One region of the Dactylosporangium sp. CA-152071 genome, then DNA from elsewhere that is predicted to be linked to it. Evidence: riboswitches for the same ligand, from Rfam matches in the RefSeq annotation. Region 1 holds a riboswitch; each other region holds the start of a gene.
What was found. A riboswitch is a leader RNA that binds a small molecule or an ion and turns the genes downstream of it on or off. The one in region 1 is predicted to bind cyclic di-AMP.
Positions count from the first base shown of each region.

Region 1 (7,677 bases):
GGAGTGACGAATGTCCACCCGCACCCTCTGCCTTAGCGTGCTGGTACTGCTCTGCGCGGCGTTCCCGGCGCAGGCGTTCCGGCTGACCCTGTCCGGAGTGCTCGGCGGCACCGGCGCTCGCGGCGCGGCGCCGCGCAGACTCGACCCGGCCGTGCGCGGGCAGTTGGTGTTCGCCGTGGCGCTGATGGCCATGGCGGCGCTGGTCGCCACGCTCGCACCGATGCGGTGGGACCTGTCCTCGCCCGTCGATCGGCGCTGGTACGCCGCCGCGGTGGCGTTCGGGTGCCTTGCCCCGGTGCTGGAATGGGCCACCGGCGCCGCATGGCTGGCGGTCCGGCACCGGCGACTGGCCGGCATCGCGCTGCACCGGCTCGCGGGCGGCGGATCGGTCTGGGTGGTGCTGGCCGCGGTCGGCGTCGCCGCTGCCGAGGAGGTGCTGTTCCGGGGCGTGGGACTACACCTGCTGGGAGTCGTCCTGGGCTGGCCGGCCGCCGCGGCGCTGTTGGTCACCGCCGTCGTGTACGGCCTCAACCACCTCTACTTCGGCGCCATGACCGTCGCGCAGAAGACCTTGACCGGCATCGGGTTCGGCCTGCTGTACCTGCTGGGAGGCGACAACGTGCTCGTGCCGATGGTGGCGCACGCGGTGCAGAACGTGGTCGTGCTCACCGTGCTGCGGCGCCGGGAGCCGTCGTGACCCGCGACGCGGCGGTGTTCACCGCCGTCGCTGTCGCGGCGACCGCGGCCTGGCTCGCGCTGTACCGGCTGCCCTTCCGGCGCAACCGTACCCGCCAACGGGTACGCCTGGCCGTCGCCAGCCGCACGGGGCTGCCCGGCCGATACGTGTTCCCGATCCTGGGCACCCTGGTGTACCTGGCCGGCGGCGTCCTTGCGTCGATCCTCGTGATGTACTGGGGCGGCCTCGACGTGGCCACCCTGCTCGCCTGGCACGTCACCCCGCACGACATCGGTCTGCTGGTGCTGACCGCCGCCGGCGCCAGCGCGCTGACCGCATTCGCCATGTCCATCCTCTATGCCGTGCGACCCCGCACCGACGTGCCCGGCGCGGTCACCGGCGTCCGCTGGATCGCCGAGATCCTGGCGCTACCCCGGGCATGGCGGTACATCGTCCCGGCGACCAGCGCCGCAGTCGAGGAGTTCTACTTCCGCGGTGTCTTCCTCGGCGGCCTGCTGGCCAGCGACACACCGGTGTGGGCCGCCATCGCGATCAGCGGCGCGACCTTCACCGTCGGCCAGGTCCTGCTGACCGAGACGGCCCTGCAGGCCACTGTGCTCGCGCTGTCCAGTGTGGTGCTCGCGGTGGTGTGCGGGCTGCTGGTGATCGTCGAGGGCAGCGTCCTTCCGGCGATCGCGGTGCATGCCTCGTTCGCCGCCTACTACACCCAGACCAGCTCGCGCCGGGTCGCTCCCGTCGCGGCCGCAGTGCCCCGATGAGGAGGCCGACAACGGTGAGTCAAGAAGCAGAAGCAAGCGCCGCCGAGCCATTCGTCGACGCCCGGAACATCACCGTCCGCTACGGTGACCTGGTCGCCGTCGACGGTGTCGACCTGGGCGCCGACAAGGGCCAGGTCGTGGGCGTGATCGGCCCCAACGGCTCCGGCAAGACGTCGTTGCTGGAGTGCGTCGAAGGGCTGCGGAAACCGGCCACGGGCACGATCCGCGTCGGCGGCTTCGACCCGGCCACCGACCGTACGCGGATGACCCGCATCGCCGGCATCCAGCTCCAGCAGCTCGTCTACCCGCCCCGCGCCACGGTCGAGGAGATCTGCCGGCTCTTCGCGTCGTTCTACCCCGACCCGGCCGATCACATCGAGCTGCTCGAACTGTTCGGCCTGAGCGGGCAGCGGCGCAGCCAGGTCGTCAAACTGTCAGGCGGGCAGCAGCAGCGGCTGTCACTGATTCTGGCGCTGCTGAACAACCCGCAGGTGGTCTTCCTCGACGAGCTGACCAACGGCCTGGACCCGGCCGCCCGGCGCATGGTCTGGGACGAACTGCGCCGCCGCAACGGCGACGGCCTCACCATCGTGATCACCTCGCATCACATGGAGGAGGTCGAGTACCTCTGCGACCGGGTCAACGTGCTGCTCAAGGGCCGCATCGTAGCCACCGGCACACCCACCGAGCTGATCCGGGACCATGCCGGCGACTCGGCCCGGCTCGTGCTCGACGGCGCCGGCGGCAACCGGAAGCTGGCCGAAAGTCTCACCGGGCTGGGTTCCGGGGTGCGGGTGGAGCCGGCCGGGCAGCGGCTGATGCTCGAGGTGCAACCGGCGCGCCGCGGGGACGTCGACCGGGTCCTGGCCGAACACGGCACCACCGCGCGGGAGCTGCCGGCCTCGCTGGACGACGCGTACCTGAACCTGACCGGGCAGGCCGCCGGAACGGCCTCGAGCGAAGCGGACAACGTCGATGTTTCCTAGCGTGCTGGCGTTCGAGTCGAGGCGAATGCTGCGCAACTTCCCGCCGCTGTTCTTCGGCCTCGTGTTCCCGGTCATGGTGCTGGGCATCTTCGGCGGCATCTACGGCAACAAGCCGTCCGACCTGTGGGACGGCCTCGGCACCGTCGACGTGTCCGTGCCCGCCTACGTCGGCCTCGTCCTCGCCGTCGCCGGGCTGATGAGCTTCCCGCTGGGCATGGTCGAGTACCGCTCCCGCGGGTTTCTGCGCCGGCTGCGGGGCACCCCCGCCCGGCCGACCGTCTTCCTCACCGCACAGCTGCTGATCAACATCGTCATCTGCGTGCTGGGCATCGCCCTGCTCGTCGTCGTCGGCTCGCTCGTGTTCGGTCTGCACGCGCCGGAGCGGACGTTCGCGTTCGCCGGTCTGGCGCTGCTTTCCGGCGCCGCCATGTTCGGCATCGGCCTGCTGATCGCCTCCATCGCCAGAAGCGAGCAGACGGCCCTGGTCATCGCCAACCTGGTGTACTTCCCGATGATTTTCCTGACGGGCGCCACCGTCCCGCTCGAGCTGATGCCCGACTGGATGCGCAAGATCAGCGACGCACTCCCGTTGACGTATGCGATCGACGCGCTGCAATGGGCGTGGCTGGACCGAGGCGACTCCATCGGCGTCGATGTCGCGGTGCTGGGCGGCACCGTCGTGGTCTGCGCCGCCGGCGCCGCCTGGCTGTTCCGCTGGGAATGAACCCCCTCGTCGACCGGACCGTGCAGGCCACCGCGTACGCAGCGGCGGCCTGCCGGGCCGCGGAGAGCCGCCTTCCGCGCCCCCGGGTGTCGGACCCGCTCGCCGAGCTGTTCACGCCGACCGCTGCGGCGGCGCCGATCGCGCGGCTCGCCGACGCCGGGCGGGACGAGGTTGTCGCCCGTACCGTCCTCATCGACCGCATGCTCGTCGATGCGCTCGAGCGACGGCCGGGGGCCGCCGTGGTGAACTTCGGGGCCGGCTTCTGCACGCGGCCGTACCGGATGCGACTGCCCGGATGCCGCGAGCTGGTCGAGGCCGACGACCCCGCCGTCGTCGAGCTGAAGGACCGGACCCTGCACGGTCGGCCGCACAGCTGCCCGGTAAGGCGGGTCGGCCTGGACGTCCGCGACGAGACCGCGGTGAGCGCCGTGGTGGACGAGACGGGACGATCCGGCGACGTGATCGTGCTCACCGAGGGCCTGCTGGTGTACCTGCCGGCCGGAGCAGTCACGGCGCTGGCGGCCACGCTCGCGAGCCGGACCGGCGCCGCGCACTGGATCGCCGACATCGTCAGCGCGGACTCCGCCAGGCAGATGCAGACCCTTGCCCAGCGCGTCCCCGGTGGGCTGGCGCTCTTCGGGCTGGACTCACTGACGCCGCTGGAGGAACCGGGCTGGCGGGTCGTGGCCTACCGGGCCCTGCCGGTGCCGCGACCCCGGTACGGCGCCTCCAGCCGCACGCTCGTCGACGGCGTGGTCGCCCTCGAACCTCGCCGCGGCGGCTGAGTCCGGCGCTGGAACAGGTCGCGTGGCTCGGGGATCTCGGGCGTCAGGCCCGCCTCCGCTTCGGCGGGCGGCCTGGGCGGCGGCGTCGGTTCGCGGGCCGGTCCTGCTCGTGAGGTACGGGGGGACGCCGGCGCTGGGCCCTTTCGGCAAGGTCACCGCGTCGGTGATGGCCGCGGCGATGCGCCGGGCCAACCAGAAAGATCTGGCCCGCCTCAAGCGGATCCTCACTCCGTGACGGCGCGCATCCGGTTGTTGCGGGCGTCGTGCGTCAGCTCGGCCAGGCCGAGCACCTCCAGCAGCGGCGGCAGGTACATTCCGAACCGGCCCCGGTAGCCCTTGCGCAGCCCGTACCAGCCGCCGACCGGGTTGTCCTCCGAACGGCCCCACGCCTCGACGGTGCCGTCGGCGGCGGGCTTGTTCTCGTCGGCGGCGCCGAGCGGCACCCAGTCGCCCTGCTCGCGCAGCCACGCATGCAGATCCTCGACCGCCCGCAGCTGGTACGTCAGCTTGGTCGAGCCGACCTGGCACACCAGGGCGGGTGGGTTGGCGGCCTCGTCGCGGTACATGGTGTACTCCGACGACCCGGGCGGGGTCTTCAGCACCCACGGGTCGTCCTTCGTACCAGCCGGCATGACCGCCTCCCGTCCGCGCGTTCGACTCGCACTCTAGACCCGTGCCGTCATGCCCGGGCCGGGATGGCCTCCGCGGCAGCCGATCGTGGGACCCTGAGATCGCTTGAACCGACCCATGCCGCGATGCTGTCAACGTATTGAGTAGTCGGTCCGAACAGTGATGATGTGCGGCTTCTTCCAGCTAGCGGGCCTTGGCATGGCAGTGCCCCTTGCGTAACGTCATGGGTCGCTTGGTCCGGTTCATGCTCACAGCAGGTGACGCCGGGCAGGCTCGCTGATTCGTGCACGCACGAGCCGGGGACCCACCGCATGTCTGGGGTGAATCCGCGGGCCGACGGCCTGTGGTAGGGCGACCTTCGCGCCCGAATCCGTCAGCTGACCCGGTAGGCGGACGCGTAAGGAGAAGTGTCTGTGCACAGCCGTTACCCCCCATCGCCGAGATCCTCGCAGGTCGCGTGCCTGCTCGTCCGCGCGCCGAGCGGCGTCAACAGGACGCTAGTGCCGCCTGCTGTCACGCTGCGGGTGGTCACAGTCGCGTAGGTGCCGGCCGCTCCGTTTGCAGCGGCTACTGACGCAGCGCGGCAGGGAGCCGCAGGCCCGTGGCCTGTGCGCCATCCGTCCGGCTGCTGAGGTGGCGAGCTGGCCTGTGCGCTGCGCGTTCGCGCCGCGCACATCACTTCTTGCTGCCCGATGGCTGTGCATCGCGTGTCGTCGCACGTCATTGCCCGTATCGATCGCCCTGCTCCGGGCTACTGGAGACTCGTTGTGAACCTTGAATCCGTACAGCCGCAGTCCCACCGTGCCGGGGATATCCGCCGGCCGCGGATGGCGGTGACCATGTGCGTGATGCTCGCCGCGGCGGCCGTGGCCGGCATCGTGCTCAGCCAGCTCGGCGATCCGCCGTCTGAGCGCACCGCGGCGGCGGGCGCGGCGTTGACCACGAAACCACCGAAGGCCGACGGGGCGGCGCCGTCCGCGCCGACGACGATGCTCCTCAAGTACCAGTTCCAGCTGCAGCCGAACTACTACTTCTGCGGGCCGGCGGCCACCCGGATCGCGCTCACGGCAGCCGGCCACGCCGTCAGCCAGGACGAGGCCGCGGCCATGCTGGGCACCACCACCAACGGGACGAACTCGGCCCTCGACACCACCCGCGTACTCAACCAGGTGCTCGGGCACGGCCGCACGCTGTACCAGACCAGAGAGATCCCGGTCTACCCGGCAACGCCCGCGCAGGCCGCGCAGCTTCAGACCGACGTGCTGACCACGGTCGGCGGCGGACGGGCAATCGTGGCAAACATCGCCGGACACGTGACCGACACCGCCGGTGCCGTGCACGCCTACGAAGGCGGTCACTACCTGACGGTCGTCGGATACCGTGACGGCGGCGGCACGGTGAAGATCGCCGACCCGGCCGACCCGAGCGGGGACGGCACCTACTGGCTGCGCACTCCCAAGCTGGCCGACTGGATCTCCTCGCGTGGCTACTCGTATTGATTCCCGGCATCGCCGATCAACTGACGGTGGCAGGGCGGCGTCGTGGTGGCCGGCCGTCGTGGGCTCAGTCCTGGCGTCCAGCGTCCTGTTCGTGGTCACGATGTGGGTGTCCGGTGGCAGTCTGCGCGGCGCGTTGCCGGGCGGGGCGGCGATGGGCATGCTCAGCCATCGACCCGCACTGAAGCGGCGACCGGTCAGGCTGCCGGGTGAGTTCCTGGTCGGTGGTGTGGAGCTCGCATAACGCCACCCGGTTCGGGAAGCATGCCGTGGATGCCCGGGAGTGCGGGATTGCGTCGAGTCCGGCTGTGGAACGGATTGCAGCGCCGAGGTCACGCCGTCCGGGCGATGACGCCCGCGTTCGGTATGACCGCATCACAGGGGTAGCCGCTCAGGGCGACGCAGCTCACCACACCGAGTCGAAAGAGTCTGTGCGCCATGAGGCATTACACCCGAGGCAGCGCCGTGCTGGTGGGCGTCGCCCTCACTGTCACCGTCGCGCTCACCGCTTGCAGTGACACCGCAAGCGGTGGCGGTAGTCCTACGGCACCGAACAACGGCAGCGTCAGCGTCAGCGTCAACCCCACCTTCAACAACGTCGACGCGGTGTTCGTCCGGATGATGATCCCGCATCACGAGCAAGCCGTGGAGATGGCCGCCCTCGCCGAGACGAAGGCGACTGATCCGGACGTCAAACAACTCGCCGCCAAGATCAGTACCGGGCAGAAGGCGGAGATCGCAACAATGAAGGGCTGGCTGGTCGCCTGGGGCCAGCCGACCACGATGCCGAGCTGTCCCGAGATGCATTGCATGCCGAGCAACATGATGCCGCATGGAGCATCGCCGAACGGCATGATGCCAAGCGGGATGATGCCCAACGGGATGCCGACGATGCCGGGCATGATGTCGAGCGCAGACATGGCAAAGCTCAAGGCGGCGACCGGCACCGACTTCGACAAGCTGTTTCTCCAGATGATGATCGTTCACCACCAGGGAGCGGTCATGATGGCCCAGGCGGAGCTGGCCCATGGAACCAACCCGGACGCCAAGGCTCTCGCCGGCCGTATCGTGAAGACACAGCAGGCCGAGATCGCTGCGATGCAGCAGATGGCCGGCCAGTCGCAGTAAAGCCTCGTCCGCTTTCCCCGGCGTCGGCGTCCTCCTGCTCTCCCAGCACGTGGAGACCCACCTCACGATGCGGCTAATAGCCCGATCAGTACGAACGTGGGCCCCGGGAGAGATCCTGGGGCCCACGTCGTCATGTATTCCACGCTCACTCGGATTGTGACCCGGCTGTTCGCTGGCGGGTGCCATCGCTCAGACGGGAGCCGTCAGTCCGACCGGGCGCGGGCGTGGATGCTCCCACTAGAACAGCGTGCTCACCGGCGACCCGAGTACAGCTGCGTCACGTGGTCGGCGCTGAGCTCGTAGCCGTACAGGCGGAAGTCGTCGATCAGACCGTCGAATCGGGGGTCGCCCCAGCTCGTCCCGCCGATGAGGTTGGCCGTGGTGTTGCCGCCCACGCCCACGTTGCCGATGCCGATGGGGAAGTTGGTACGGGTGCCCTGGAGCACGCCATTGAAGTAGATCTTGCCGGTCGA
Region 1 is NZ_JBNJMZ010000002.1:1,267,397-1,275,073, reverse strand. Features, by position in the region: gene ACQEVZ_RS45880 (YcaO-like family protein) at 1-36, shown strand, start outside; gene ACQEVZ_RS45875 (CPBP family glutamic-type intramembrane protease) at 38-697, shown strand; gene ACQEVZ_RS45870 (CPBP family glutamic-type intramembrane protease) at 694-1,455, shown strand; gene ACQEVZ_RS45865 (ABC transporter ATP-binding protein) at 1,470-2,441, shown strand; gene ACQEVZ_RS45860 (ABC transporter permease) at 2,443-3,165, shown strand; gene ACQEVZ_RS45855 (class I SAM-dependent methyltransferase) at 3,162-3,950, shown strand; gene ACQEVZ_RS45850 (hypothetical protein) at 4,060-4,185, shown strand; gene ACQEVZ_RS45845 (DUF6855 family protein) at 4,175-4,582, opposite strand; cyclic di-AMP (ydaO/yuaA leader) riboswitch at 4,845-4,987, shown strand; gene ACQEVZ_RS45840 (C39 family peptidase) at 5,288-6,079, shown strand; gene ACQEVZ_RS45835 (hypothetical protein) at 6,138-6,320, shown strand; gene ACQEVZ_RS45830 (DUF305 domain-containing protein) at 6,515-7,204, shown strand; gene ACQEVZ_RS45825 (LamG-like jellyroll fold domain-containing protein) at 7,456-7,677, opposite strand, start outside.

Region 2 (7,677 bases), on a different contig from region 1:
CCACGTCCCGTAGCGGTGCCGGCTCGCCCTCAACATTGCGGCACGACGCCCCGGGACCGGCCGCCGGCGCCCCGGCCCGTAACGCAGCGTCAGGAGCGGCGCGGGGCGGGTGCCCGGCTGGCGGCGCTGTGCCGGGAATCGCCCGCCGGGTCCCTTCGATGACGCGTCGCCCGGCTCGCCCGCCGACGTGCCTGCCGGCGGCCCGTCCTCCGGCCCGACCGGCGACGCCCCGGCCCGGGTGACAGAGGCGTCCCGTCCGTGCCGAGTCCTGGCCGTGCCGCGGTTCGGGTGGGCGGGGCGTTCCGGCTGGTCGGCGGCGTCCGGGCCGGCTGGGCGGCGCTCCTGCCCTGCCCTGTCCGTGCCCTGCCCTGTCCGTGCCCTGCCCTGTCCGTGCCCTGCCCTGTTCGTGCCGTGCCGCGTCCTGGCCGTGCCGTGCCGTGTCCTAGCGGTGCCTGCCGCGGTCCGGGTGGCGGCCCGGCTGGTCGCAGTGCCAGGCCCCGGGGTGGTGGACCGGCGGTCGGTGGGCGAGGGTCAGGGTCAGGGGCGCCGGGCCACGACGAAGAGGCGCGGGAAGGGCAGGATCGTGCCGAACGGCTCGCGGGGGTAGCGCTCGCGCAGCGCGGCGGCCACCCTGGCCCGGAAGTCGTCGAGCTCCGCACCGGACAGGGCGTCGAAGTAGGGGCGCAGGCCGGTCCCGCTGAACCACTCCAGCACCGGGTCCTCGCCGGGCAGGACGTGGAAGTACGTCGTCTCCCACGCGTCCACGGCCAGGCCGAGCCCGGCGAGGGTGCGCACGTACCAGGCCGGCTCCCGCACCGGCGTCGCGCCGCGCGGCCCCAGGACGGTCGGGTCCAGGATGTCCGCGTCGAGGATCGGCCCGCCCGTCGGGACCTGGAACGCGAGCGTGCCGCCGTCGTCGAGCGCCGCGGCGAGCGTCGGCATCAGCGCGGCGTGGTCGTCGACCCACTGCAGGGAGGCGTTGGCGACGATGACGTCCACGGAGCCGCGCTGCGGCCGCCACCCGGCGATGTCGCCGAGCTGGAACGACAGCTGCGGGGTGCCGAGCGCTGCCGCCTTCGCGAGCATCTCGGGGGAGGAGTCGATGCCGAGCACCGCCGCGTCCGGGTAGCGCGTCGCGAGGGTCGCGGTCAGCGTGCCCGGGCCGCACCCGAGGTCCACGACCGCGACCGGCGCGGTGGTCTGGATGCGCGCCACCAGCTCGTGGAAGGGCCGCGCCCGCTCCTCGGCGAAGCGGCTGTACTGCTCAGGATCCCAAGAGGCCATGCCCCGATCTTGCCGGGCATGGCCTCTTGGACGTGCTGTCGGGGCTTACTTGTGCGGTCTGCCGTAGCCGTACGTGTCGCTGCGGCCGTCGATCGACTGGACCTCGACGTTTCGGCCCGTCGTCGGGGCGTGGATCATCTTGCCGTTACCGATGTAGATGCCCACGTGCCCCAGGCCACGGAAGAACGCCAGGTCGCCGGGGGAGAGCGCGGACCGTGAGATGTGCGTGGTCTTGCTCCACTGCTGCGCCGCGTTGTGCGGCAGGATGACGCCGGCCGCCTTCCAGGCGCCCATGGTCAGGCCGGAGCAGTCCCAACTGCTGGGTCCGGCGGCGCCCCACTTGTAGGGCTCGCCGAGCTGGGCGCAGGCGAAGGCCACCGCCGCGTTCGCCGGTGACGTGCACTCGGCACCGAGCGCGACCTTGACACCCGTGGAGCCGGTGCCGCCGGTGGTGGAGCGGCGGCGGAGCGCCTCGAGCTTCTTGACGTCGCCCTCGATCTTCTTCTTCTTGGTCTCGAGCTCGGTCTTCTGCGCGGTCTCCGCGGCGAGCGTCTCGTCGATCTTCTTCTTCTCTTCGTCCAGCTTCGACTTGGCCGACGTGAAGTCGGCGATCTCGTGCTGCTGGTGCTTGCCGATCTGCTGCAGCGTGGTCAGCTGGTCCATGAGTGTGTCGGACGACCGCGCGTTGAGCACGATGCTGAGGTTCTGCAGGCTGCCCGCGCCCTTGAACGCCGCGACGGCGATGACGTCCACGTTGGCGTTGGCGTTGGCCATGTTGTCGACGTAGGGCTGGAGCTTCTTCTGCAGCTCGGCGGCGGCCGCCTGGGTGGCGGCCAGATCGCCATTGATCTTGTTGTAGGCCTCGACCAGGTCTTCGAGCTCGTCGCCCGCCTTCTGGATCTGGGCGTCGATCTCGGCCGCTGTCGGATCGGCCTTGGCGACACTCGCGGGCGCCACGATCGCCAGCGACACGACCCCGATGAAGAGCGTGCGCAGCAGGGACCGTTTGGTGCGGTGTCCAGCGGACAAGGGATGACCCTTCTTCACCGACCGCCTACCGGGTTAGCTGACGGGTTCGGGCGGGAAGAGTGCGCCCTACCGCGCTGTGCGGATTCACCCCAAGGACCCTGGGTCCCCGGCTCGACAGCGCCAGAGCGGCGCTCGACTCGGCGGCGCTTGCCCGGCGCCGCCCGGGGTGGGCGACGGACTGCCGTGCAGGCCAGGACATAACTTAACGTGATCACCAACGAAGCGAAACCCGCGAGCGTTGTTGAATATCGATTACCCCAAAAGTCCGAATCACGGCGGGTTGTCGCTCCACATCGGACAGTGACGCACCACAGAAGATGGTGTTGACGGACACACAATTGGGGCTTGATTCTGCTCTGAGACCCGGTTAAATACACGTAACTTTATTCACCGTCGATGCACATAGTTCGCCCACTCCGAACACCCCCGGAGGAGCGTCACCGGATGTTGCGTGTCCAGAACCTCGAGGTCGTCTACGACGACGTGATGCTGGTGCTGCGAGGCGTCAGCCTGCAGGTCCCACCAGGACGCATCGTCGCGCTGCTCGGCGCGAACGGTGCCGGCAAGACCACGCTGCTGCGGGCCCTGTCGGGCCTGCTCGGCGTCCACGACGGCGCCATCACCAAGGGCGCCATCACGCTCGACGAGAAGCCCATCCACCGGCTCAAACCGGCCGCCGTGGTCCGCCGCGGCGTCTCGCAGGTGATGGAGGGGCGCAGGACCTTCGCCGAACTGACCGTCGAGGAGAACCTGCGGCTCGGCGCCCACACCCGCCCGAAGGGCCGGGCGGAGGCGATGGACCGCATGTACACCCTGTTCCCCGTGCTCGCGCAGCGCCGCGGCAGCATCGCCGGCTACCTCTCCGGCGGCGAGCAGCAGATGCTGGCGATGGGGCGGGCGCTCATGTCGGACCCGGCGTACCTGCTGCTCGACGAGCCCAGCCTCGGGCTCGCGCCGCGCCTGGTCGAGCAGGTCCGCGACCTGATCGTGCAGATCAACCAGGCCGGCACCGGCGTGCTGCTGGTCGAGCAGAACGCGACCATGGCGCTGTCGATCGCCGAGCACGGATACGTGCTGGAGACGGGCAAGGTCGTGCTCGACAAGCCCGCCGCCGAACTGCTCGCCGACGACGACATCCGCGAGTTCTACCTGGGACGGGCCGAGCGGTCCTTCCGCGACGTGAAGCACTACAAGCGTCGCAAGCGCTGGCTGTCATAGAAAATCAGGAGTCGCCGTGCTGCGTTTCGAAGACGTCCGGCTCAGCTTCGCCGGCGTCAAAGCCATCGACGGGGTTTCGTTCACCGTCGCCAAGGACGAGCTCTTCGCCGTCATCGGGCCCAACGGGGCCGGAAAGACGTCGATCTTCAATGTGATCTCCGGGGTGTACCGGCCGCAGCAGGGCAAGGTGTCCCTCGACGGCGTCGACCTCACCGGACTGCGCCCGGACAAGGTCGCCAAGCTGGGCGTGGCGCGCACCTTCCAGAACGTCGAGCTGTTCCAGCACCTGACCGTGCTGGAGAACCTCATGCTCGGCCGGCACCACCACATCCGCTACGGCACGCTCGCCGCGATCGCGTGGCTCGGCCGGGCCCGGCGCGAGGAGATCGCCAACCGGGCCGTGGTCGAGGACATCGTCGACTTCCTCGAACTGGCGCAGTGGCGCCGGCTGCCGGTGGGGTTGCTGCCGTACGGCGTGCAGAAGCGCGTCGAGCTCGGCCGGGCCCTCGCGATGGAGCCGAAGCTGCTGCTGCTGGACGAGCCGGTCGCCGGGATGAACCTGGAGGAGACCGAGGACATGGCCCGCTTCATCCTCGACGTCCGCGAGGAGCTCGGCGTCCCGATGATCCTCGTCGAGCACGACATGGGGCTCGTCATGGACCTCGCCGACCGGGTGATGGTCGTCGACTTCGGCGTCCCCGTCGCCACCGGCACGCCCGCCGAGGTGCAGAGCAACCCCGACGTCCTGCGCGCCTACCTGGGGGAGGTGGAGCGAGCATGACGATCGCCGAACTGGTCAGGCGGCACGCGGAGCGCACGCCCGGCGCCGTCGCCATACGGGAGAAGCACCGCGGCATCTGGCGCGAGATCACCTGGCGTGACTACTGGAAGACCGCGGAGACCGTCGCCCGGGCGCTCAGGTCGCTCGGCGTCCAGCCCGGCGACCGGGTCGCGATCCAGTCGGAGAACCGCTCCGAGTGGCTCTTCGTCGACGTCGCGACCGTCGCGGTGCGGGCGGCGACCGTCGGGCTGTACCCGACGAACCCGCCGGACGAGGTGCGCCACATGCTCGCCGACTCCGGCGCCCGGATCCTCTTCGCCGAGGACCAGGAGCAGGTGGACAAGGCCCTGGCAGTCCTGGACGACTGCCCCGGGCTGGAGTGGATCGTCTACCTGGAGCCCAGAGGCATCCGCGGCCGGTACAAGCACCCGAAGCTCATCGCGTGGAGCGACCTCCTGGCGTCGCACGCGGACGCGGAGCCGATCGAGCTGGCCTCGGACCCCGGCGACGTGGCCACGCTGATCTACACGTCCGGCACGACCGGGCGGCCCAAGGGCGCGATGCTCACCGTCGCCAACGTGGACTTCGCGATCCGGGTCCTGGTCGAGGGCGGCGGGTTCACCGACCCGCCACCGGGGCCGCACGACCTGACCCTGTCCTACCTGCCGCTGTGCCACGTCGCGGAGCGGGTCTTCACGGTCTGGTTCAACGCCGCCGCCGGCGTCACCGTCCACTTCGGCGAGTCGATCGCGACCGTGCAGGCCGACCTGCGCGAGGTGCAGCCGACGATCCTGTTCGGGGTGCCCCGCATCTGGGAGAAGATGATGGCCGGCATCACCGTCCGGCTCGGCGGGGCGTCGCCGCTCAAGCGGGCCAACGCGCGGCTGTGGCTGCGGGTCGCGGACCGCATCGGCGCCACCCTGGAGGCCAACGGCGGGCGGCACACCACCGGCAGCCGGCTGCGGTACGCGATCGGCTGGCTGCTGTGCTACCGGGCGCTGAAGGACCGCATCGGCGTCCGCCGGGTCCGCTACGCCGCCAGCGGCGCCGCCCCGATCGCCCCCGACGTGCTGCGGTTCTTCATGGGCATCGGGGTGCCGATGCACGAGGTGTACGGCATGACCGAGAACACCGCGATCGGCACCGCCAACCGCCCGGGCCGGATCAGGCTCGGCACGGTCGGCGAGGCGCACAGCGGCGTCGAGATCCGCATCGCCGACGACGGGGAGATCCAGACCCGGCACCCCGGCACGTTCGCCGGCTACTTCCGCAACCAGGCGGCGACCGACGAGGCGATGACGGCGGACGGCTGGCTGCGCACCGGCGACGTCGGCGAGCTGCTCGACGGTACACACCTGAAGATCACCGACCGGTCGAAGGACATCATCATCACGGCCGGTGGCAAGAACGTGGCGCCGAGCGAGATCGAGAACGCGCTGAAGGCGTCGCCCTTCGTCAAGGAGGCGGTCGTCATCGGCGACCGGCGGGCGTTCCTCACCGCCCTCATCGGCATCGAGCTCGACACCGTGGGGGAGTGGGCGCAGCGCCGCGGCATCGGCTACACCACCTACCGCGACCTGGCCGGCAAGCCCGAGGTCATCGCGCTGATCCAGGGCGTGGTCGACGCGGTCAACGCCGGCCACAACCCGGTCGAGCAGGTCAAGACGTTCCGGATGCTGCCCAAGGAGCTCGACCACGAGGACGGCGAGCTCACCGCGACGCAGAAGGTCCGCCGCGGCGCCGTCGCCACGACCTTCGCCGCGCTGGTCGACGACATGTACGGGAGCCTGAACAGGAGCACAGTGTGAAGGACTTCCTCGAGAGCGTCCTGCGCGGCATCGGCACGGGCAGCGTCTACGCGCTGCTCGGCCTCGGGTTCGTGATCATCTACAAGGCGACCCGGGTCATCTCCTTCGCCCAGCCCGCGTTCATGCTGGCCGGCGCGGTCCTGGTGACCTACCTCGCCGGTCCGCTCGGCTTCTTCCTCGCCCTGGCCGCGTCCGCCGTGCTCACCGGCGGCATCGCGCTCGGCGTGGAGCGGCTCGCGGTCCGCCCGATGATCGGCCGGCCGGTGTTCACCGTCGCGATCATCACGCTCGGCATCGACATCGCCGTCCGGGTCGTCGTCAACGGCGCCATCGGCCTGGACGTGCGGCAGGTCGGCGACCCGTGGGGCCTGAAGGTGTGGAAGCTGCCCGGCGGTGTCCAGGTCGAGCAGCGGCACGTCGCGATGGTCCTCACCACCGCCGTGCTCATCGCCCTGCTGTTCGTGTTCTTCCGGTACACCCGGACCGGCCTGGCGATGCGGGCCGCCTCCTACGACCAGGAGGCGGCGCTCGCCCAGGGCGTCAGCGTCGGGTCGGTGTTCGCGCTGTCGTGGGCGCTCGCCGGCGCGCTCGCCGCGGTCGCCGGCACGTACGCCGCCGTCGGCGGAAGCGTCAGCGAGTCGCTGTGGCTGATCGCGCTGACGGCCCTGCCGGTGATCATCCTCGGCGGCCTCGACTCGCTGCCCGGCGCCGTCATCGGCGGCCTCGTCGTCGGCACCGTGCAGGAGCTCACCGCCACCTATCAGGGCTCGGTGCCGTGGCTCGGCGGCAACATCTCGGTCGTCACGCCCTACGTGGTGATGTTCCTGGTCCTGCTCGTGCGCCCCTACGGCCTGTTCGGCACCCGGGAGGTCGAAAGGGTATGAGAAACCGTCCGCTGCTGCGCACCTCGTACAACCAGGAGCTGGCGCTGCTGGACACCACCTCGAAGAAGGTGGCGGTCGGCATCCTCCTCGCGGTCGGGGCGGCGCTGCCCTGGCTGGTCGAGGACCAGCTGCTCCAGCTGATCGGGCTCGCCTGCGTGACCGCGATCGGCGCGATTGGGCTCAACATCGTCACCGGCTACGCCGGGCAGGTGTCGCTCGGGCACGCGTTCTTCCTCGCCATCGGCGCCTACACCGCGGCCGCCATCGCCGGCGACCCGGACGCGCGGACCATCGGGTTCGGGGTCCAGGAGATCCTGATCTGGCTGCCCGCCGCCGGTCTCGTCGCCGCGGTCGCCGGTGTACTGGTGGCGCCGCTCGCCACCCGCCTCCGCGGCCTGTACCTGGCGATCGTGACGCTCGGTCTGGTCTTCATCGGCGGCCACGTCATCAACGAGTGGTCGGAGCTGACCGGCGGGCCCGGCATCGGCCGGCAGCCCCCGGCGCCGAAGCTGCTCGGCTACGACCTGAACGCCTCCGACGCGTTCCTCACGAGAGATCAGAAGCTGTACCTGCTGATGCTCGTGCTGCTCGTCCTCGCGGCTCTCGCGGCGCGCAACCTGGCGCGCTCGCGGGTGGGCCGGGCGTTCACGGCCATCCGGGACCGCGACATCGC
Region 2 is NZ_JBNJMZ010000001.1:4,592,856-4,600,532, reverse strand. Features, by position in the region: gene ACQEVZ_RS20615 (methyltransferase domain-containing protein) at 538-1,284, opposite strand; gene ACQEVZ_RS20610 (NlpC/P60 family protein) at 1,330-2,313, opposite strand; cyclic di-AMP (ydaO/yuaA leader) riboswitch at 2,321-2,466, opposite strand; gene ACQEVZ_RS20605 (ABC transporter ATP-binding protein) at 2,758-3,531, shown strand; gene ACQEVZ_RS20600 (ABC transporter ATP-binding protein) at 3,548-4,312, shown strand; gene ACQEVZ_RS20595 (AMP-dependent synthetase/ligase) at 4,309-6,120, shown strand; gene ACQEVZ_RS20590 (branched-chain amino acid ABC transporter permease) at 6,117-7,004, shown strand; gene ACQEVZ_RS20585 (branched-chain amino acid ABC transporter permease) at 7,001-7,677, shown strand, end outside.
Region 2: linked by a shared signal. The riboswitch ahead of ACQEVZ_RS20610 (NlpC/P60 family protein) and the one ahead of ACQEVZ_RS45840 (C39 family peptidase) in region 1 are both predicted to bind cyclic di-AMP.

Region 3 (7,677 bases), on a different contig from region 1:
ACCTGCCGTAACCGTCGGAAGGCAAAGAGAAGGGCGCCCCACTCCCCGGGGCGCCCTCCTGGTCTTCGGCGACTAGCAGCTGAGCGAGCCCGCTCCGACGCCCACGCCGAGGATGCCGACGAAGCGCTGGTACGCCGCGACCCGGCTCTGCACCTGCGCCGGGTTGCGCCCGCCGCACTCGAGGCTGCCGTTGATGCTGCGGATCGTCTCGCCGAACCCGGCGCCGTTGACCATCGCGTTGTGCGGCGTCATCGTGCCCGGGCCGGTCTGCGTGTTCCAGTACCAGAGCGCGGTCTTCATCGCCACGGCCGGGTCGGTCTGCACCAGGTTCGGGTTGCGCAGCAGGTCGATGCCGAGCGCGTCACCGGCGGCCTTGTAGTTGAAGTTCCAGCTGAGCTGGATCGGCCCGCGGCCGTAGTACGCGGCCTGCCCGGCGGGGCAGCCGTACGGCTGGCTCGTGTCGCAGTAGTGCGGGTAGTTCGCGGTGTTCTGCTCCACGATGTACACCAGGCCGCCGGTCTCGTGGTTCACGTTCGCGAGGAACGCCGCCGCCTCCTGCTTGCGCTGGGCGTCCGATCCCGTCTTCGCGAACGCCGGGTAGGCGTTCAGCGCCGCGACGAGGCCGTTGTACGTGTAGAAGGGGTTCCGGTTCGGGAACATCTGGTTGAACTGGGCCTCGCTGACGACGAACGCCCCGTTCGACGGCGGGTTCGTGGTCGGGTTCGGCGGCGGCGTCGTGCCGCCCCCTCCGCCGTTGCAGGTGTACGGGTCCCAGTACCAGGTGCTGATCGTCGGGCTGTACCCCGGGTTGTCGTGCTCGGCGATGTAGTACTTACCGTCGGTGAACTTCACGATGTCACCGGTCACGTAGTTGCGACCCTGCACCCACGCCGGGAAGCTGCACCCGCCCGCGGACCCGGTCTGCGTCGGCGGCTGCGGCGTGCTCCCGCCGCACGACCCCTGGTCCTGCCACACGCCGGTGTTCCCGGGCGGCGCCTCGTTCTGCGTCCACCACTTGGCGAGGAAGTTGTGCCCGTTCTGCGACACCGTGGCACCCCCGGTGTACACGGCCGACGCCTGCCACGCCGGCGCACAGGTGGCCGCCGACGCCGGCAGCATGTTGAAGACGGCGACGACGCCACCGACGACGGCGGTCGCGGCGAGCCCCGCCCACAGGCGCACTCTGGACACCAGATCACTTCCGTTCAGATCGACGCTGAGCCCCCATCCGACCAGCCACCACCGCGGTACAGGAGCAATCACATCGATTTATGAAGAATCTTTACGGTTCCGCTAACCTCACCTTTCCGAGGTGACTCGGGGTGACGCGGGGTGACCGCGGGGTGGCGTAAAACAATCGCCCGGGCGAGAACGTTGCCGGCGGGGTGAGGCCAGTTGAGTGATTTCCGTCACGCGAGATTCTTTCGCCAAGCTTAGGCGACCTGCTTGGACGGCGCGGTTTCGAGAGGTGCGTCACAGCGGCGGACAGGCAGTACGCTGCGCGGTCTGATCGCCCTGGGTAGGCTGGCCGTCGGTCCCGTCCGACATGGCGCCGCCCCCCGCGGCGCCGGGCGCGACTGCCGCCCAATCGCCGGCTCGACACCGGCGAATCGGGGACCCAACCGCACAGTGGGGTGAATCCGCGGGCAACCGCGGTAGGGGTCGTTCCGTCCCGAACCCGTCAGCTAACCCGGTCGGCGGCCGACGGAAGGAACAACGAGCCAGATGTCATCACGACATCCCGGTCGGCGGATCATCGCCGTCCTGATGACGGCCGCCGTCCTTTTTGGGATGGCCGCCACTCCGGCCGCCGCCGAGCCGGGAGACGACACGGGCGACGAGGGATCCAACGCGTCCCTCGCCCAGGTCCTCGACGAGAGCACGCGCGCGTGGATCGAGGCCAAGGACAAGTACGACGCCTCGGTGAAGAACCAGGCGGACCTGACCGCCAAGCTCGCCCAGACCGAGGCCAACCTCGCCAGGGTCACCGAGCAGGTGTCGGCGATCGCCGTCGCCGCGTACCGGACGGGGCCGCTCACCACGTTCGTGGCGCTGATGGACTCAGGGAGCCCCACCGGCTTCGCGGAGCGGGCCGGCTCGATCGACGAGATCGCCCACCACAACGACAACCTGCTGCGCGAGCTCAACCAGCTGAAGCGGGACCAGGCGGCGCAGAAGACGGCGCTCGAGGGCGAGGTCAAGCTCCAGCAGGAGCAGGTCGCCGTCATGGCCGCGAAGAAGAAGGAAGCCGAGAAGGGCCTGGCCCAGGCGGGCGGGCCGAGCAACGGCTTCGTGTCGGCCAACCTGCCGCTCGCGCAGCCGTCGCCGCGCAACGCCAGCGGCGGCTGGTCCTCGGAGTCGTGCAAGCAGAACGACCCGACCACCAGCGGCTGCATCACGATGCGCACGCTGCACGCGATGCAGCAGGCACAGGCGGCGGGCTTCAAGCGGTTCGTGTCCTGCTACCGGCCGAGCGGGCCGTACGAGCACCCGAAGGGCCGCGCGTGCGACTTCTCGGTGCAGGCCAAGTCGGGCTTCGGTGGCGTCGCCGCCGGTGAGGACAAGGTCTACGGGGCCAACCTGGCGACGTACTTCGTGAAGAACGCGGACCGGCTCGGCGTCATGTACGTCATCTGGTTCAAACAGGTGTGGACACCCGCGGTCGGCTGGCACCACTACAGCGGCGTGGGCGGGGACCCCTCCAGCGACCACACCAACCACGTGCACCTCTCGCTCCTGTAAGCACCGCCAAGACCTCACGTCTGCGTACGGCCGGCCGATAGGGCAACTGTCGACCGGCCGACGCAGGGTGAGGGGATCCGAAGTGAAGCACCGACTCGTGACGCGCAGCGACTTCGACGGCCTGGTGTGCGCCGTCCTGCTGCGTCACCTGGACCTCATCGGCGACATCACGTTCGTGCACCCCAAAGACGTCCAGGACGGCACGGTCGACATCGGACCCGACGACATCCTGACGAACCTGCCCTACGCGCCCGGCGCCCACCTCGTCTTCGACCACCACCACTCGGAGACCCTGCGCAACGCGGGCGAGGACGACCGGAGCAACCACATCATCGACGCGGAGGCCCCGTCGGCGGCCCGCGTCATCTACGACCACTTCGGCGGCGCCGCGCGGTTCCCGAACGTGTCCGACGAGCTGATGGAGGCGGTCGACAAGGCGGACTCCGCCCAGTACGACATCACCGACATCCTGCAGCCGGTCGGCTGGACGCTGATGAACTTCCTCATGGACAGCCGCACGGGACTGGGCCGGTTCCGGCAGTTCCGGATCTCCAACTACCAGCTGATGATGCAGCTCATCGACGCGTGCATCGACCACCAGGACGTCGAGGAGATCCTGGCGCTGCCGGACGTGGCGGAGCGCGCGGAGCTGTTCCGCGAGCAGCAGGAGCTCTTCGTCGACCAGCTGCGGCGGGTGAGCCACCTGGAGGGCGACGTGGTCGTCGTGGACCTCCGGGACGAGGAGGTGATCTACGCCGGCAACCGGTTCATGGTGTACGCGCTGTTCCCCGAGGCCCGGGTCTCCATCCACGTGATCTGGGGCAAGCAGAAGCTCAACACCGTCTTCGCGGTGGGCAAGTCGATCCTCGACCGCACGTCACCGACCGACATCGGCTCGGTGATGCTGCAGTACGGCGGCGGCGGCCACCTCGCGGCCGGCACCTGTCAGGTCCCGCACGACGAGTCCGAGCAGGTCCTGGCCGACATCATCGCGAAGGTCGGCGCCCCGCGCGCCGCGGCGATGAGTTCCGGCGCGTCCTGACGTACACCTTGCATGACCTTCACCATCGCGCTGCCGGTCGCCGACCGCGTGGCCTCCCACGACTTCTACCGCGCCGTCCTCGAAACCGGGCCGATCCAGCCAGGCGGGGACGGCCAGCTAGGCGGGGACGGCCAGCTAGGCGGGGACGGCCAGCCAGGCGGGGACGGCCAGCCGAGCGGGGACGGGCTGCCGGAGCCGCTGCGGTTCGAACTCGCGGACGGCGTCGCCCTGATGCTGGTGCCCGCCGACGGCTTCGCCTGGGCGATCGGCGAGCACGCCGTCGCGCCGGCCGGCACCAGCGAGTGCGTGCTGCACCGGCCGGTGCCCGGGCGCGAGGACGTGCGAGCCGTGATCGAGCGTGCCCGGGCCGCCGGCGGGCGGGTCGTCACCGAGCCCGCCGACCAGCCGTGGGGCTACGCCGGGACCTTCGCCGACCCCGACGGCCACCTGTGGATGGTCATGCCGGAGTTCTAGGCCGCCGCGAGTGCGGCGTTCGCGCGGGCGGTGACCTGCAGCAGGACCCGGCCGGCCGTGTCGAGGTCTTCTGGCGATAAATCACCATAAATCTGCCCGGTGATGGCATTGATCCCGGCGCTGATCTCCTCGTACCGCGAACGGCCCAGGTCGGTGAGGGCGACGTCGCCGGTCAGCAGGCCGGCCGCGAACGCCGCGTCGACGTGGCCGGCGGGGTCGGTTCGGAGGCCGGCCGACATCTGCGCGAGCAGTTCGTCGCGGGTCAGCGGGCCGGCGGCGGTGAGGTTGACGGCGACCCACTGCTCGAACGTGGTGCCGGAGCGGGCGAGCAGGCGGTCGAGGACGGCGCGGGTGGCGCGCTCGGCCTGGCCGAGGATGCGCCCGTTGAGGGTGGTCATGACGGACCTCTTTCCAGAAGGAGGGCTTGCAGGTCCGCGACGAACGCGGCCTGGCGATCGGCGGGCAGCGGCGCGAGCAGCTCCGCCATGAGCTCACGGACGATGCCGACGGCCTCGGCGCTGACCGAGCGGCCGCGGTCGGTGAGCCGCAGCTGCACGGCGCGCGTGTCCGCGGGGTCGGGGAGCCGGTCGAGCAGGCCGGCCGACTCCAGGGTCCGGGCGAGCTTCGAGACGTACAGCGCCTCGAGGCCGGTGTGGTCGGCGAGCCGCCGCTGGCTGGGCAGCTCGGCGCTGCGCGGGTCGTGCTGCAGGCCATACAGGGTGGCCAGCAGCGAATACTGCGCGTGCGTGAGCCCCAGCGGCGCCAGCGCCCGGTCCACGGCGACCTTCCACTTCATGGACAGCCGCCAGACCAGGAACCCGGGTGTAGGACTCATGCCAGAAACTGTACATGGCAATAGTAGCCATGGCTACTAACTACAGCAGCTCCGTGTCGCGCAGCAGGCGCCACAGGCCGGCGCCGTCGGGGGCGCGCAGCCAGCGCTGGGCGGCGTCCGCGGAGGAGGGCAGGCGGCGGGTGCTGCCGACCGGGGTCGGGAAGCCGCCGGCGAGGACGGCCTGGGTCGGCGAGAGGTGCCGGATCGCGACGGCCGCGACGCTGTCGGGGTGCTCGGCGACGAACTCCGCGTAGATCTCGGGGTCGTGCTGGCCGTCGTCGCCGACGAGCAGCCACCGGATGTCGGGGAACTCCGAGGCGAGCCGGGCCAGCGACGCCCGCTTGTGCGCCTGGCCGCTGCGGAAGAACCGGTCGGGCTGCGGGCCCCAGTCGGTCAGCAGGAGCGGGCCCGCCGGGTACAGGTGCCGGGACAGGAACCGGGTGAGCGTCGCCGCCACGTTCCAGGCGCCGGTGGAGAGGTAGAAGACCGGAGCGCCGGGGTTGGCGTTGACCAGCCGCTCGTACAGGACGGCCATCCCCGGCACGGAGGCCCGGGCGTGCTCGTCGAGGACGAACGTGTTCCACGCGGCGAGCAGCGGGCGGGGCAGCGTCGTGACCATGACGGTGTCGTCGACGTCGGACACGATGCCGAAGCGGACGGAGGGGTCGATGATCCTCACCGGCGCCTCGACCGGGGCGCTGTCCTCGCTCTCCAGCGTGACCGTCGCCCAGCCCGGGGCCAGGTCGGCCTCGATGACGGTGTCGATGAAGCCGCCACGGTCGCAGCGGACCTCGCAGGTGCGCCCCCCGGCCGTGATCCGCACGGGCGCGTTGGCCACGGAGACGGCGGTGAACGAGCGCCAGCCACGCAGCTTCTTGAGGCGCCTGCCGGGCTTCGGGTCCAGGCGGGCCAGCAGGACCCGGCCGAGGACGCGGACCCAGCCGGGGGCGCCGTAGCCGGTGTACGGGGTGACGGCGACCTTCCACCCGCGCAGCCGGAGCCGCCGCTCCAGCACGTCGTGGAAGGCGTCCTCGATGCGCGCGGCGCGGTGCAGGCGGACCGGACCTGATGGGGTCAACGACACTGGATCACCCTGTCACAGCGCCCACCCCGCCGCACCAGCACACGTAGGGTGACAATTCCGCGACCGTGGCATAAATCCGGGAGCCTGAACCCCCTGTTCGCTTCTAGCGTTGGTGTTATCAGGAACACACCTTCAAGGGGTCGAGATGGCAACCACGACATTCGAGGCGGTACGAGCCGAGGCACTGTTCGTTTCCAACCTGCAGTGCTCCCAGGCACCAAGGCGGGACGAGATCCGCACCGCGGTGGCGACCACGCTGCGGCGGGTCGGCATCCAGGGCTGCGCGGCGCAGGTCGCGGGCGAGTTCGGCGACCACCCGGACACCGCCGTCGCGCGGATGGCGTGGGCGCTGGCGATGGTCCGCTCGACCTACCCCGTCCGGCGCAACGCACCCAGGTCGATGCCGCTGCTGACGCGCAGCGCGTGAAAATCGAGCGACATGGGTAACGCGCGGGCATGCAGGAACTACACGTCTCTCTGGACGACGCTCAGCTCAGCCCGGCGGCACAGAAGCTGCAGGAGCCTCTCGAAGCCCAGCTGAGCTCGGCGTTGCAGCGCGCCGCCGAGATCGTCGAGCAGGACTACCACGGCGAGTCCGCCGACGAGGTCGCCGCCCGGTTGCTGGAGGTCGCGAGATCGAGCCTTCACCCGGACATCGCCGACGCCTTCGCGCCCGATCGGGCCGAGCTGGAGCAGGCCGCCCGAGTCGTCATCACCGCCGCGCGAAACGCGTAGCTATTTCGCGAATTGCCCCGATTGTGCAACGCAGCAGCTCCACACTGAGGACCAACCGCCGCCGGACCTTGGAGGACTGCCGTGGAGCAGCACAAACTCACGATCGACATGAACGAGGCCACGATCGATCAGCTGCGCGACCACCACTTCGCGCTCTTCGGCCTCCACGCGGTCGCCACCTCGGCGAGCGGCGTCCCCACGATCTGGCTCTCGGTCCACTACCTCGAACGCCACCTCGAACTGACGTGGCAGGAGACCTACTCCATGTTCACGGCGCGCCACCAGGGCATGGCGCCGAGCACGAAGATCGTGCCGACGCACAACTACCCGGCGCCGCTGGGCAGCGTCCTGACGGTCTCCGGCAACGACGGCGCCGGCATCGTGACGCCGGGCGGGCCGGCCGGCCACATGGAGATCGACAACACCGGGCGGATGGAGCTCGGCGCCGGCCTGTGCATCCATGACACGCACGGCATGTACCAGCCCGTCGGCATCTTCGACCTGATCGACGTGGACCTGTTCCAGCCGATCCCGAAGGTCGCGTTCTTCTTCTCGCCGATCCCGCACATGGCCGGCGAGGTCGCGACCCGGGCGCTCGGCCCCGGCATCCTGCTGGACTACTCGAAGGCCCGCGACCGCACCTTCTCCGTCGAGTACGACCTGCACGACGGCTGGTCGGTGGGGAACCGCCCCCACGCCCAGCCCATCGCGGCCAACGAGCCGCTCAACCCGCTGCTGCTGGTGCGCTCCTCCGCCCTGCAGGCC
Region 3 is NZ_JBNJMZ010000001.1:6,266,313-6,273,989, forward strand. Features, by position in the region: gene ACQEVZ_RS28060 (NAD(P)/FAD-dependent oxidoreductase) at 1-11, shown strand, start outside; gene ACQEVZ_RS28065 (glycoside hydrolase family 19 protein) at 73-1,191, opposite strand; cyclic di-AMP (ydaO/yuaA leader) riboswitch at 1,580-1,716, shown strand; gene ACQEVZ_RS28070 (coiled-coil domain-containing protein) at 1,726-2,742, shown strand; gene ACQEVZ_RS28075 (exopolyphosphatase) at 2,825-3,784, shown strand; gene ACQEVZ_RS28080 (VOC family protein) at 3,797-4,258, shown strand; gene ACQEVZ_RS28085 (hypothetical protein) at 4,255-4,656, opposite strand; gene ACQEVZ_RS28090 (MarR family winged helix-turn-helix transcriptional regulator) at 4,653-5,093, opposite strand; gene ACQEVZ_RS28095 (App1 family protein) at 5,134-6,177, opposite strand; gene ACQEVZ_RS28100 (hypothetical protein) at 6,323-6,604, shown strand; gene ACQEVZ_RS28105 (hypothetical protein) at 6,634-6,912, shown strand; gene ACQEVZ_RS28110 (hypothetical protein) at 6,994-7,677, shown strand, end outside.
Region 3: linked by a shared signal. The riboswitch ahead of ACQEVZ_RS28070 (coiled-coil domain-containing protein) and the one ahead of ACQEVZ_RS45840 (C39 family peptidase) in region 1 are both predicted to bind cyclic di-AMP.

Region 4 (7,677 bases), on a different contig from region 1:
CCGTTCGAGCGCCCGGATCGACTGGGACAGCGACGGCTGTGCCACGTGCAGCGCGGCGGCCGCCGCGGTGACGCTGCCGTGCTCGGCGACGGCGACGAAGTACGCGAGCCTGCGCAGGTCCATGCCGCCGTCACCCCTCCCGCAGCGCGTGGTCGGCTTCCCGCCGGCCGTGGCCTGCTTCTCGCGGGGCGTGGTCGGCCTCTCGCAGGGCATGGTCCAGGAATGCCCGCGCCGTCGCGGACAGCTCGCCGGGGCGGTGCACGATGCCGTACGGCAGCCGCAACGCCGGCACGACCCGCCTGACCACGGCCCCTCTGGCCACCGCCGCGGGCGTGGCCACGTCAGGCATGAACGCCGCCCCGGCCCCGGCGATGACCAGGTCGGTGATCAGGTCCCGCTGCCCGCTCTCGACCACGACCCTGGTCCTGACCCCGGCCGCCCGCAGCGCCGACTCGACCAGCAGCCGCGACGCGCTGCCGCGCGGGACCCCGAGCAGCTCCAGTCCCGCCAGATCCGCCAGCCGCACGGCCTCGGCGGTGGCGGCGGCGGCAGAGGCGGCGGCAGAGGCGGAGGAGGGTGGGACGCGGGTCGCGGGGCGGGCGGTGTGCGGCGGCGGGAACACGAGGACCAGGTCGTGCGCGCCGAGCGCCACCTCGCACAGCCCCAGCCGGGCCGCCGGCAGGTGGACCAGGCCGAGCTCGCTCACCCCCGTCGCGGACCCGGGCCAGCAGCGCCTCGTCGGTGTCGCGGTCCAGGTTGACCGACACGCCCGGGTGTGCCCGCAGGAAGCCACCGACCAGCTCGGCGCCCGGGTGCGCCCCGAGCGGCGCCGACGCCACGAGCTCCAGGCTGTCGTGCTCGGGCCGCCCGCCGACGGCCTCGCCGGCCATGGCGACGTCGCGGATCAGCACCCGGGCCGGCCCGAGGAACGCCCGGCCGGCCGCGGACAGCGTCACCCCGTGCGACGCCCGGTGGAACAGGGCCGTGCCGAGGTCGCGCTCCAGGGCCTTCACCGACTGCGACATGGTCGGCTGGGCGACGTTGAGCGCGGTCGCCGCCCTGCCGAACCCACCGTGCTCCACCACGGCGAGGAAGTACCTGATCTGCCGGGTGTCCACGGGTCACACGTCTTTCAGCACGCTTCGTGCAGAAATCATGTCGACAGTGTTACGCGTGTGTGCCGAGCGTGTCCAGGATCTGGACTCCGGACTTCGCGGCGGCCCGGCCCCCGCGACCGTGACGGCCGCGGGACCGGGCTTGCCATCAATGCCGGGACCGTTACCAGCACGCCTCGCGCTGCGGGACCCGGTCCGCGTCCGGCCGGCGGATCATCGCGGTGAGCGGTGCCAGCCGGTACTCGGCGTCGGTCACGTGCTCGCCCCATTCCGTGCCGGTGTCGTCCGTGTCGGCGCCGGTGACATCCGTGCCGGTGCCGGCCGGGCCGGTCTCGTGGGCCGACACGACCGCCATGAACGTGTTCGGCGCGGCGCCGTGCCAGTGCCACTCGCCGGCCTCGACGACGACGGTGTCGCCGGCGCGCACCTCGTGGATCGGGCCGCCCCGGCGCTGCACCCGGCCCACGCCGTGCAGGACGGTCAGGATCCGGCCGTACGGGCAGCGGTGCCAGGCCGTCCGGGTGCCGGGACTGAACTGCGCATGGAACGTCTGCAGGCGGGACGGCTCCGGGCCGGTGACGTCCCGGTCGATCCAGACGACGCCGGAATAGTGTTGTTGCGGGGCCTGCCGGCCTCGGCTCGGGGCACGGACGACTTCCATGGACCTTCCTCTCTGGAAACGGACTCCCTGTTTCGGTTCGCTGCTGTGATTCGCCCGGGCGGACGCGTCAGGCCTTGTAGTCGGCCCAGGACAGGTCCCAGGCGGTCCAGCCGTCGCCCGGGTCCAGCGGCACCCCGGTGTTGCGCGTGGTGACCGGGTCACCGACGAGCGTCTGCTCGTACAGCCACTTCGCGTTCGCGGTCGAGACGTTGGTGCAACCGTGGGAGACGTTGCGCTGGCCCTGGTCGCCGACCGACCACGGCGCTGCGTGGATGTACTGGCCGCCCCACGTCAGCCGCATGGCGTACTGCACCGCGACGGTGTACTCCGGGGTGCGGAACACCGTCGAGGCCTCCCGCGACATGATGACGGTGGCGCCGCTCGACGTCGGCGTCGACGGCTTGCCGAGGCTCACCGGCATGGTCCGCACGAGTGCGTCGTTCTGGTAGACGTTCATCTGCTTCGTCGCGTTGTCGATGTCGATGGTCAGCTTCCGGCCGATCGTGACCGTCGCCGCGAAGTCCTCGTCGGCGTGACCGGAGCCGATCCGCACGCCGTTGAGCGCCTTCCGCGCGGTGATCTTCGTGCCGGGCTGCCAGTACTTCTCCGGCCGGTACATCACCTGCCGGCCGCCGAACCAGTGCCACGCACCGGGCTGCGGCGGATCGCTCTTCACGAAGAGGCGCTGTTGCACGGCGGCACGCGACTCCTGCGGGACGTCGGAGCCGAACTCCACGACGATCGGCATGCCGACGCCGTAGGTCCCGCCGTTGGTCAACATCAGGTCGGACGTGACGACCGGTCCGCTGGCCTTCGCCGCCGTGGTGAAGGCCGTCTCCCGGGTCACGGGTTTGTTGTCGGCACCGACGGCGGTGACCTTCGCGGTGTACGCCGTGCTGTAGCGCAGCGCGGTGGCGGGCACCCACGACGTACCGTCGTCGCGGAACTCGCCGGCGACCCGCTGGCCCGCCGGGTCGGTCAGGACGACCTCGGTGATCTTCCCGTCGTTGACCTTCGTGCCGATCTCGGTGCTGATCGCCACCCCCGACTCGCCCGCCGCCGGGCTGACGGCCAGCCCGACCGCCGGCGGCGGAGCGGTCCACTTCGCCGCCGTGGGCTTCTTCGTCGAACTGTGACACGCCGACAGGCCCAACTGCGCTCCCACCGCGAGCGCGACCAGCGCCGCCGCGGTCCGGCTGGGCCCCCTCATGTGTTCTGCCTGTGCATGGACATGGGGGCATCGTCGTGCGCATCGGGGCGAGGCCGGGGCAGCAATACGAGTGACAATGCGAGGGACCTGGGCCCGCGCGGTGGAATTCCTACATGACGGCGTCCACGATCTGTTGTGCGAGCCCTTCCCACTTCGCGTAGGCGTCCGGGAACGCCGACCGCTGCACCATCTGCGCGGCTATGGTGACGGCCTGCTGCTCCCAGCCCGGGATCTGGGCGAGCGCCGCGTAGAACCTGCGGGCGGACTCGTGCGGGTTCATCAGCTGGTCGACCGAACCCCAGCTCGGCCGCTGCTGGAAGAGGCCGACCGAGTCGTAGTCGTACCCCACGCCCTCGTTGGGGTGCTGCAGCGACTGCGGCACGTTCGGGTTCGCGAGGTTCCGCAGGTGGCTCTCCTGCAGGGCGGTGGCGATCCCCACGACGGCCGCGCGCCGCGGCAGGTTCAGCTGCCGGGCGACGTCGATGATCGCGACGGCGTTGTTCATCTCGGCCTGGGTCAGCCCGCCGACGGGCGCGTGCACGGTCGGCGACGGCGCCGCCGTCGATGCCGGTGGCGTGGCGGCGGGTGCCGGGGTGGTCTTCGCCGGTGCCGGGGCGGCCTTCGTCGGTGCCGGCGTGGCCTTGTTCGCGCTGTCGGCGGGTTTCCGGGTGCGGCTGCGTGAGGCCTGCCCGCCGGCCGCCGAGCGTTCGGCGTCGACGGCGAACGCCGCACTGTCTGTCGGCACGGCGGCGGGTCCGGCCGACGCCGACAGCGTCGCGGACAGGCCGACCGCCACGACCGCGACGGCGCCCACGGCGTAGCGGCGGATCTCGGCCGGCACGGGTGCGCGCAGCCGGAATCGGGTCGCGTGCCGCCCCCGCCGGGAGCGGCGCAGGTGTCGGGGACCGCGTGCGGTCGCACCGTTGAGCTGCTGGTCATCATCGGCGCCCGGAAGCATCCGGCGAGCCTAGGGAGGCCCCGGATCCGGGGTGATGCCGGGCATGCGAACCTGCCGACCGGACACTGGGCGGGCCGCACGGGGCCGGGGCGCGGTCGGCGAGGTGCACCGGGGCACGGCGCAACCGACCGGCGGGCTGATGGCCCGTGCACCCGGCCGTTCGCCACGCCGTCGTCACGCAAGGTAGCCGACCAGCGTGGGGGTTCCGGGGGTCCTCCCGCGCCCCGATATGGTCCTCGCATCCGCCCGGCCCGCCGTCACCCACCTCGGATGACACCGCGGCGGATCCGCTGAGTCGCGTCCGCGCGAGCCGGGGAACCGAGCACCACCGGGGTGAATCCACGGGGCCAGCGCCTCGAGGTAGGGCGATCCTCCCGCCCGAACCCGTCAGCTAACCCGGTAGGCGGCACCGGAAGGAGCACTCCGTGCAGCCACAGACCCGGCATCGCCCGTGCCGCAGCACCTCGGGCACCTCGACCCTCGGCCCGGCCCGGTAGTCGCCGACCGTCACCGCACCGGCCCTCGGCCGGCGTGGCACCCCCCCTGCCCGGATCACGTCCGGCACCGGCAACAGCAGCCGTCATCGAGCATGTCTGTCGAGGTACCCGTGAGTTACCTGTACAAACCCAGGCACCAGAACCAGAGCCCCGCCCCGTCGCGCTTCCGCGTGCTGCCGATCGCGGCCGCCGCGGCGGTCCTCGGGGTGACGGCGGCCGTCGGCGTGGCCGTGCACGCCTCGACCCCCACACCGGTGGCCGACGCGCAGTCGGTGACGGCCGCGGATCCGTCCGGAACCGGCGTCGGTCCGGCCGGGCGTGACCGGCAGCGGACCCAGGCGGCGCCCGACGCCGCCTCCGCCCCGTCGAAGGCCCCCGCCGGTACGGCGACGTCCAAGCCCGCCACGCCCGCCCCGCCCGCCGCCCCGGCCAGCCCCACCAAACCGGCGGCCCCGGCGGAGAAGGAGCTCGCGTACCGGTTCGCCTGGCAGGAGAACTTCTACTACTGCGGCCCGGCGGCGACCCGGATCGCGCTGACCGCGCGGTCGATGTACCCGTCCCAGTCCGAGGTCGCCCAGAGCCTGCACACGACCGTCAACGGCACCAACTCCGCCGACGACACCACCCGGTCGCTCAACGAGTACACGAAGAGCTCCTTCTACAAGTCGCACTTCATCCCCGGTCAGTCGGCCACCCAGGCGGAGATCGACCAGATGCAGGCCGACGTCGTCAACGCGATCACCAACGGCTACGCCGTGGTCGCCAACATCGCCGGCTCCACCGTGGACGACAAGGGCAACTCGCACTCGTACCCGGGCGGCCACTACCTCACGGTGGTGGGGTACCTCGACGGCGGCAAGACGGTGAAGATCGCCGACCCCGCGGACGCCCTGGGCGTCGGGTACTACACGCTGACGACGGCCAAGCTCGCGCACTGGACCGCCCTGCGCGGATACTCCGCCTGACACGGCCGTCAGCGGCTCGCGGTCAGCGGCCCAGTGCGCGTACCCGGCTGGGTGGCCGGAACGCCTGGGCCGGCTGGCCGCGCAGCGCGCTCGCCATGGTCTGCGCGACGGCGGCGTTGACCGAGCCGGAGACGCCGCTGCCCACGTGGTCGTTCGGGTTGTCCACGTTCACCGCGATGCCGGCCGCCGCGATCTGCGGGGTGAAGCCGACGAACGTCTCGGTCGAGTTGTACTCGGAGCTGCCGGTCTTGCCCGCGACCGGGCGGCCGCCCAGGATGCCGGACACGTTCTCCGCCGTGCCGCCGTCGCACTTGCCGTACGCCGAGGACCGGCTGACCGGGCACCGTGCCGCGTCGGTCGCGGCGGCCGCCACGTCGGGGCTGACCGCCTGCCGGCACTTCGGGGCGGCGGCGTCGACCGGTTTGCCGTTGGAGTCGGTGATCGACAGCACCGGCAGCGGCTGGCAGTACAGGCCGCCGGCGGCGACCGCCGCGTAGGCGTTGGCGAGGTCGAGCGGTGTGGTCGAGGCGACGCCGAGGGTGAACGCTCCCCACTGGTCCGCCTTGGCCGCCATCGCCGCGTCCTCGGCGGAGCGGAACGTGATGCCGAGCCGCTGCGCCATCTCGACCACGCGGCGCGCGCCGATCTGCTGTTCGAGCCAGACGAAGTAGGTGTTGACCGAACGGCCGAAGCCGTTCCACATCGTCCGGTTCCCGTTCATCCAGCTCGGGGAGTCGTTCCCCGGGCACCACCTGCCCCCGCAGCTGCCCGGGCCGCTGGCCGGCCACACGGTCGCTATCCGGCTCGGTGAGTTGAAGTTGGTGCTCAACGGCATGCCCGCGTCGAGCGCGGCGAGCATGGTGAACATCTTGAACGTCGAACCCGCCTGATACCCGGCGACGCCACCACCGCCCGCGATGAGCTGGTTGACGGTGTTCGGGAACAGCGGATGCTGGGGCGGGTTGGGTTCCAGGCTGTAGTGGCGGTTGACGGCCATCGCCAGGACCCGGCCGGTGCCGGGGGTGACGACGGCCGTCGGCATCGACCGCGCGCTGCCGTAGCCGTAGACGCTCAGGGACTGGTTGAGCGTGGCCGCCTGGATGCCCGGGTCGAGCGAGGTGACCACGGTGTAGCCGCCGGTGCGCAGCGCCTCGTCGCGGTCGGCGCGGGTGGCGCCGAACTCGGGCTGGCTGCCCCACCACTGGCGGAAGTAGTCGCAGAAGAAGCCCCAGTCGTTGTGCTCCCGCGGGACGGACACGCAGTTGTTGGGCAGGTCGCGCTCGTTGATCTTCAGCTCCTGGCCCTTCGCCGCGGTGGCGTCCGCGGCGCTGATCATCTTCATCTTCGCCATCGAGTCGAGCGTGTAGGCGCGGCGCCGCAGGGCCGCGTCGCGGTCGCCGCTGATCGGGTTGTCGCCGTCGGGGGACTGCAGCAGCCCGGCGAGCAGCGCCGCCTCGGGCAGCGTCAGCTCCAGGGCCGACTTGCCGAAGTACGTCTGGCTGGCGGCGTAGATGCCGTAGGCGCCGGCACCGAAGTAGGCGATGTTCAGGTAGCCCTGGAGGATGTCCTGCTTGCTCAGGTGCTGTTCCAGCTTCGTCGCGTAGCGCATCTCGCGCACCTTGCGGGCGGGCGTGTCGGCGAGCGAGTCGACCCGCTGCTGCGGCGACAGGGTCGGGTCGTTCTTCAGCACGTTGCGCACGTACTGCATCGTCAGCGTCGAGGCGCCCTGCTGGGCGTTGCCCCTGCCGTTGGAGACCAGCGCGCGCAGGACGCCCCTGCCGTCGACACCCTGATGCTGGTAGAAGCGGGTGTCCTCGGCCGCGACGACGGCCTGCTGGAGCACCGGTGCGATCTGGTCCAGCGGCACGTCCTTGCGGTTCTCGTCGTAGAACGTGGTGATGAGCGTCTTGCCGTCGTTGGCGTAGACGTAGGTGGCCTGCGGCGGCGGTGGCAGCGCCAGGTCCGCCGGGAGGTTCGTCCAGACGTCACGGCTCGCGTTCACCGTGGAGCCGCCGATGAACGCGAGCGGCAGTACACCGGCGGCCACGACCAGACCCGAGATGACGCCGCACAGCAGGAGCCGGCCGAACCCCCGGAGCCAGCGTGCTGAGCGGCTCGGCGCCCCGGCTTTCGCACGGCGGCTGCTGGCGCTGTGCGCGGGTCGGCTTCGGGCGCGGACGAGGCGCATTGGCTTCTCCCCAGGAGACAACGGGTGGTTCGCTAGCCGCCGATCCGACGTGGACCGATGTGACCGGCGCGCCGCTACCCGGG
Region 4 is NZ_JBNJMZ010000001.1:8,531,228-8,538,904, forward strand. Features, by position in the region: gene ACQEVZ_RS38510 (LysR family transcriptional regulator) at 1-123, opposite strand, end outside; gene ACQEVZ_RS38515 (LysR family transcriptional regulator substrate-binding protein) at 131-706, opposite strand; partial or broken gene ACQEVZ_RS38520 (LysR family transcriptional regulator) at 945-1,118, opposite strand; gene ACQEVZ_RS38525 (cupin domain-containing protein) at 1,279-1,776, opposite strand; gene ACQEVZ_RS38530 (Ig-like domain-containing protein) at 1,844-2,986, opposite strand; gene ACQEVZ_RS38535 (hypothetical protein) at 3,096-3,944, opposite strand; cyclic di-AMP (ydaO/yuaA leader) riboswitch at 4,223-4,365, shown strand; gene ACQEVZ_RS38540 (C39 family peptidase) at 4,552-5,406, shown strand; gene ACQEVZ_RS38545 (transglycosylase domain-containing protein) at 5,429-7,594, opposite strand.
Region 4: linked by a shared signal. The riboswitch ahead of ACQEVZ_RS38540 (C39 family peptidase) and the one ahead of ACQEVZ_RS45840 (C39 family peptidase) in region 1 are both predicted to bind cyclic di-AMP.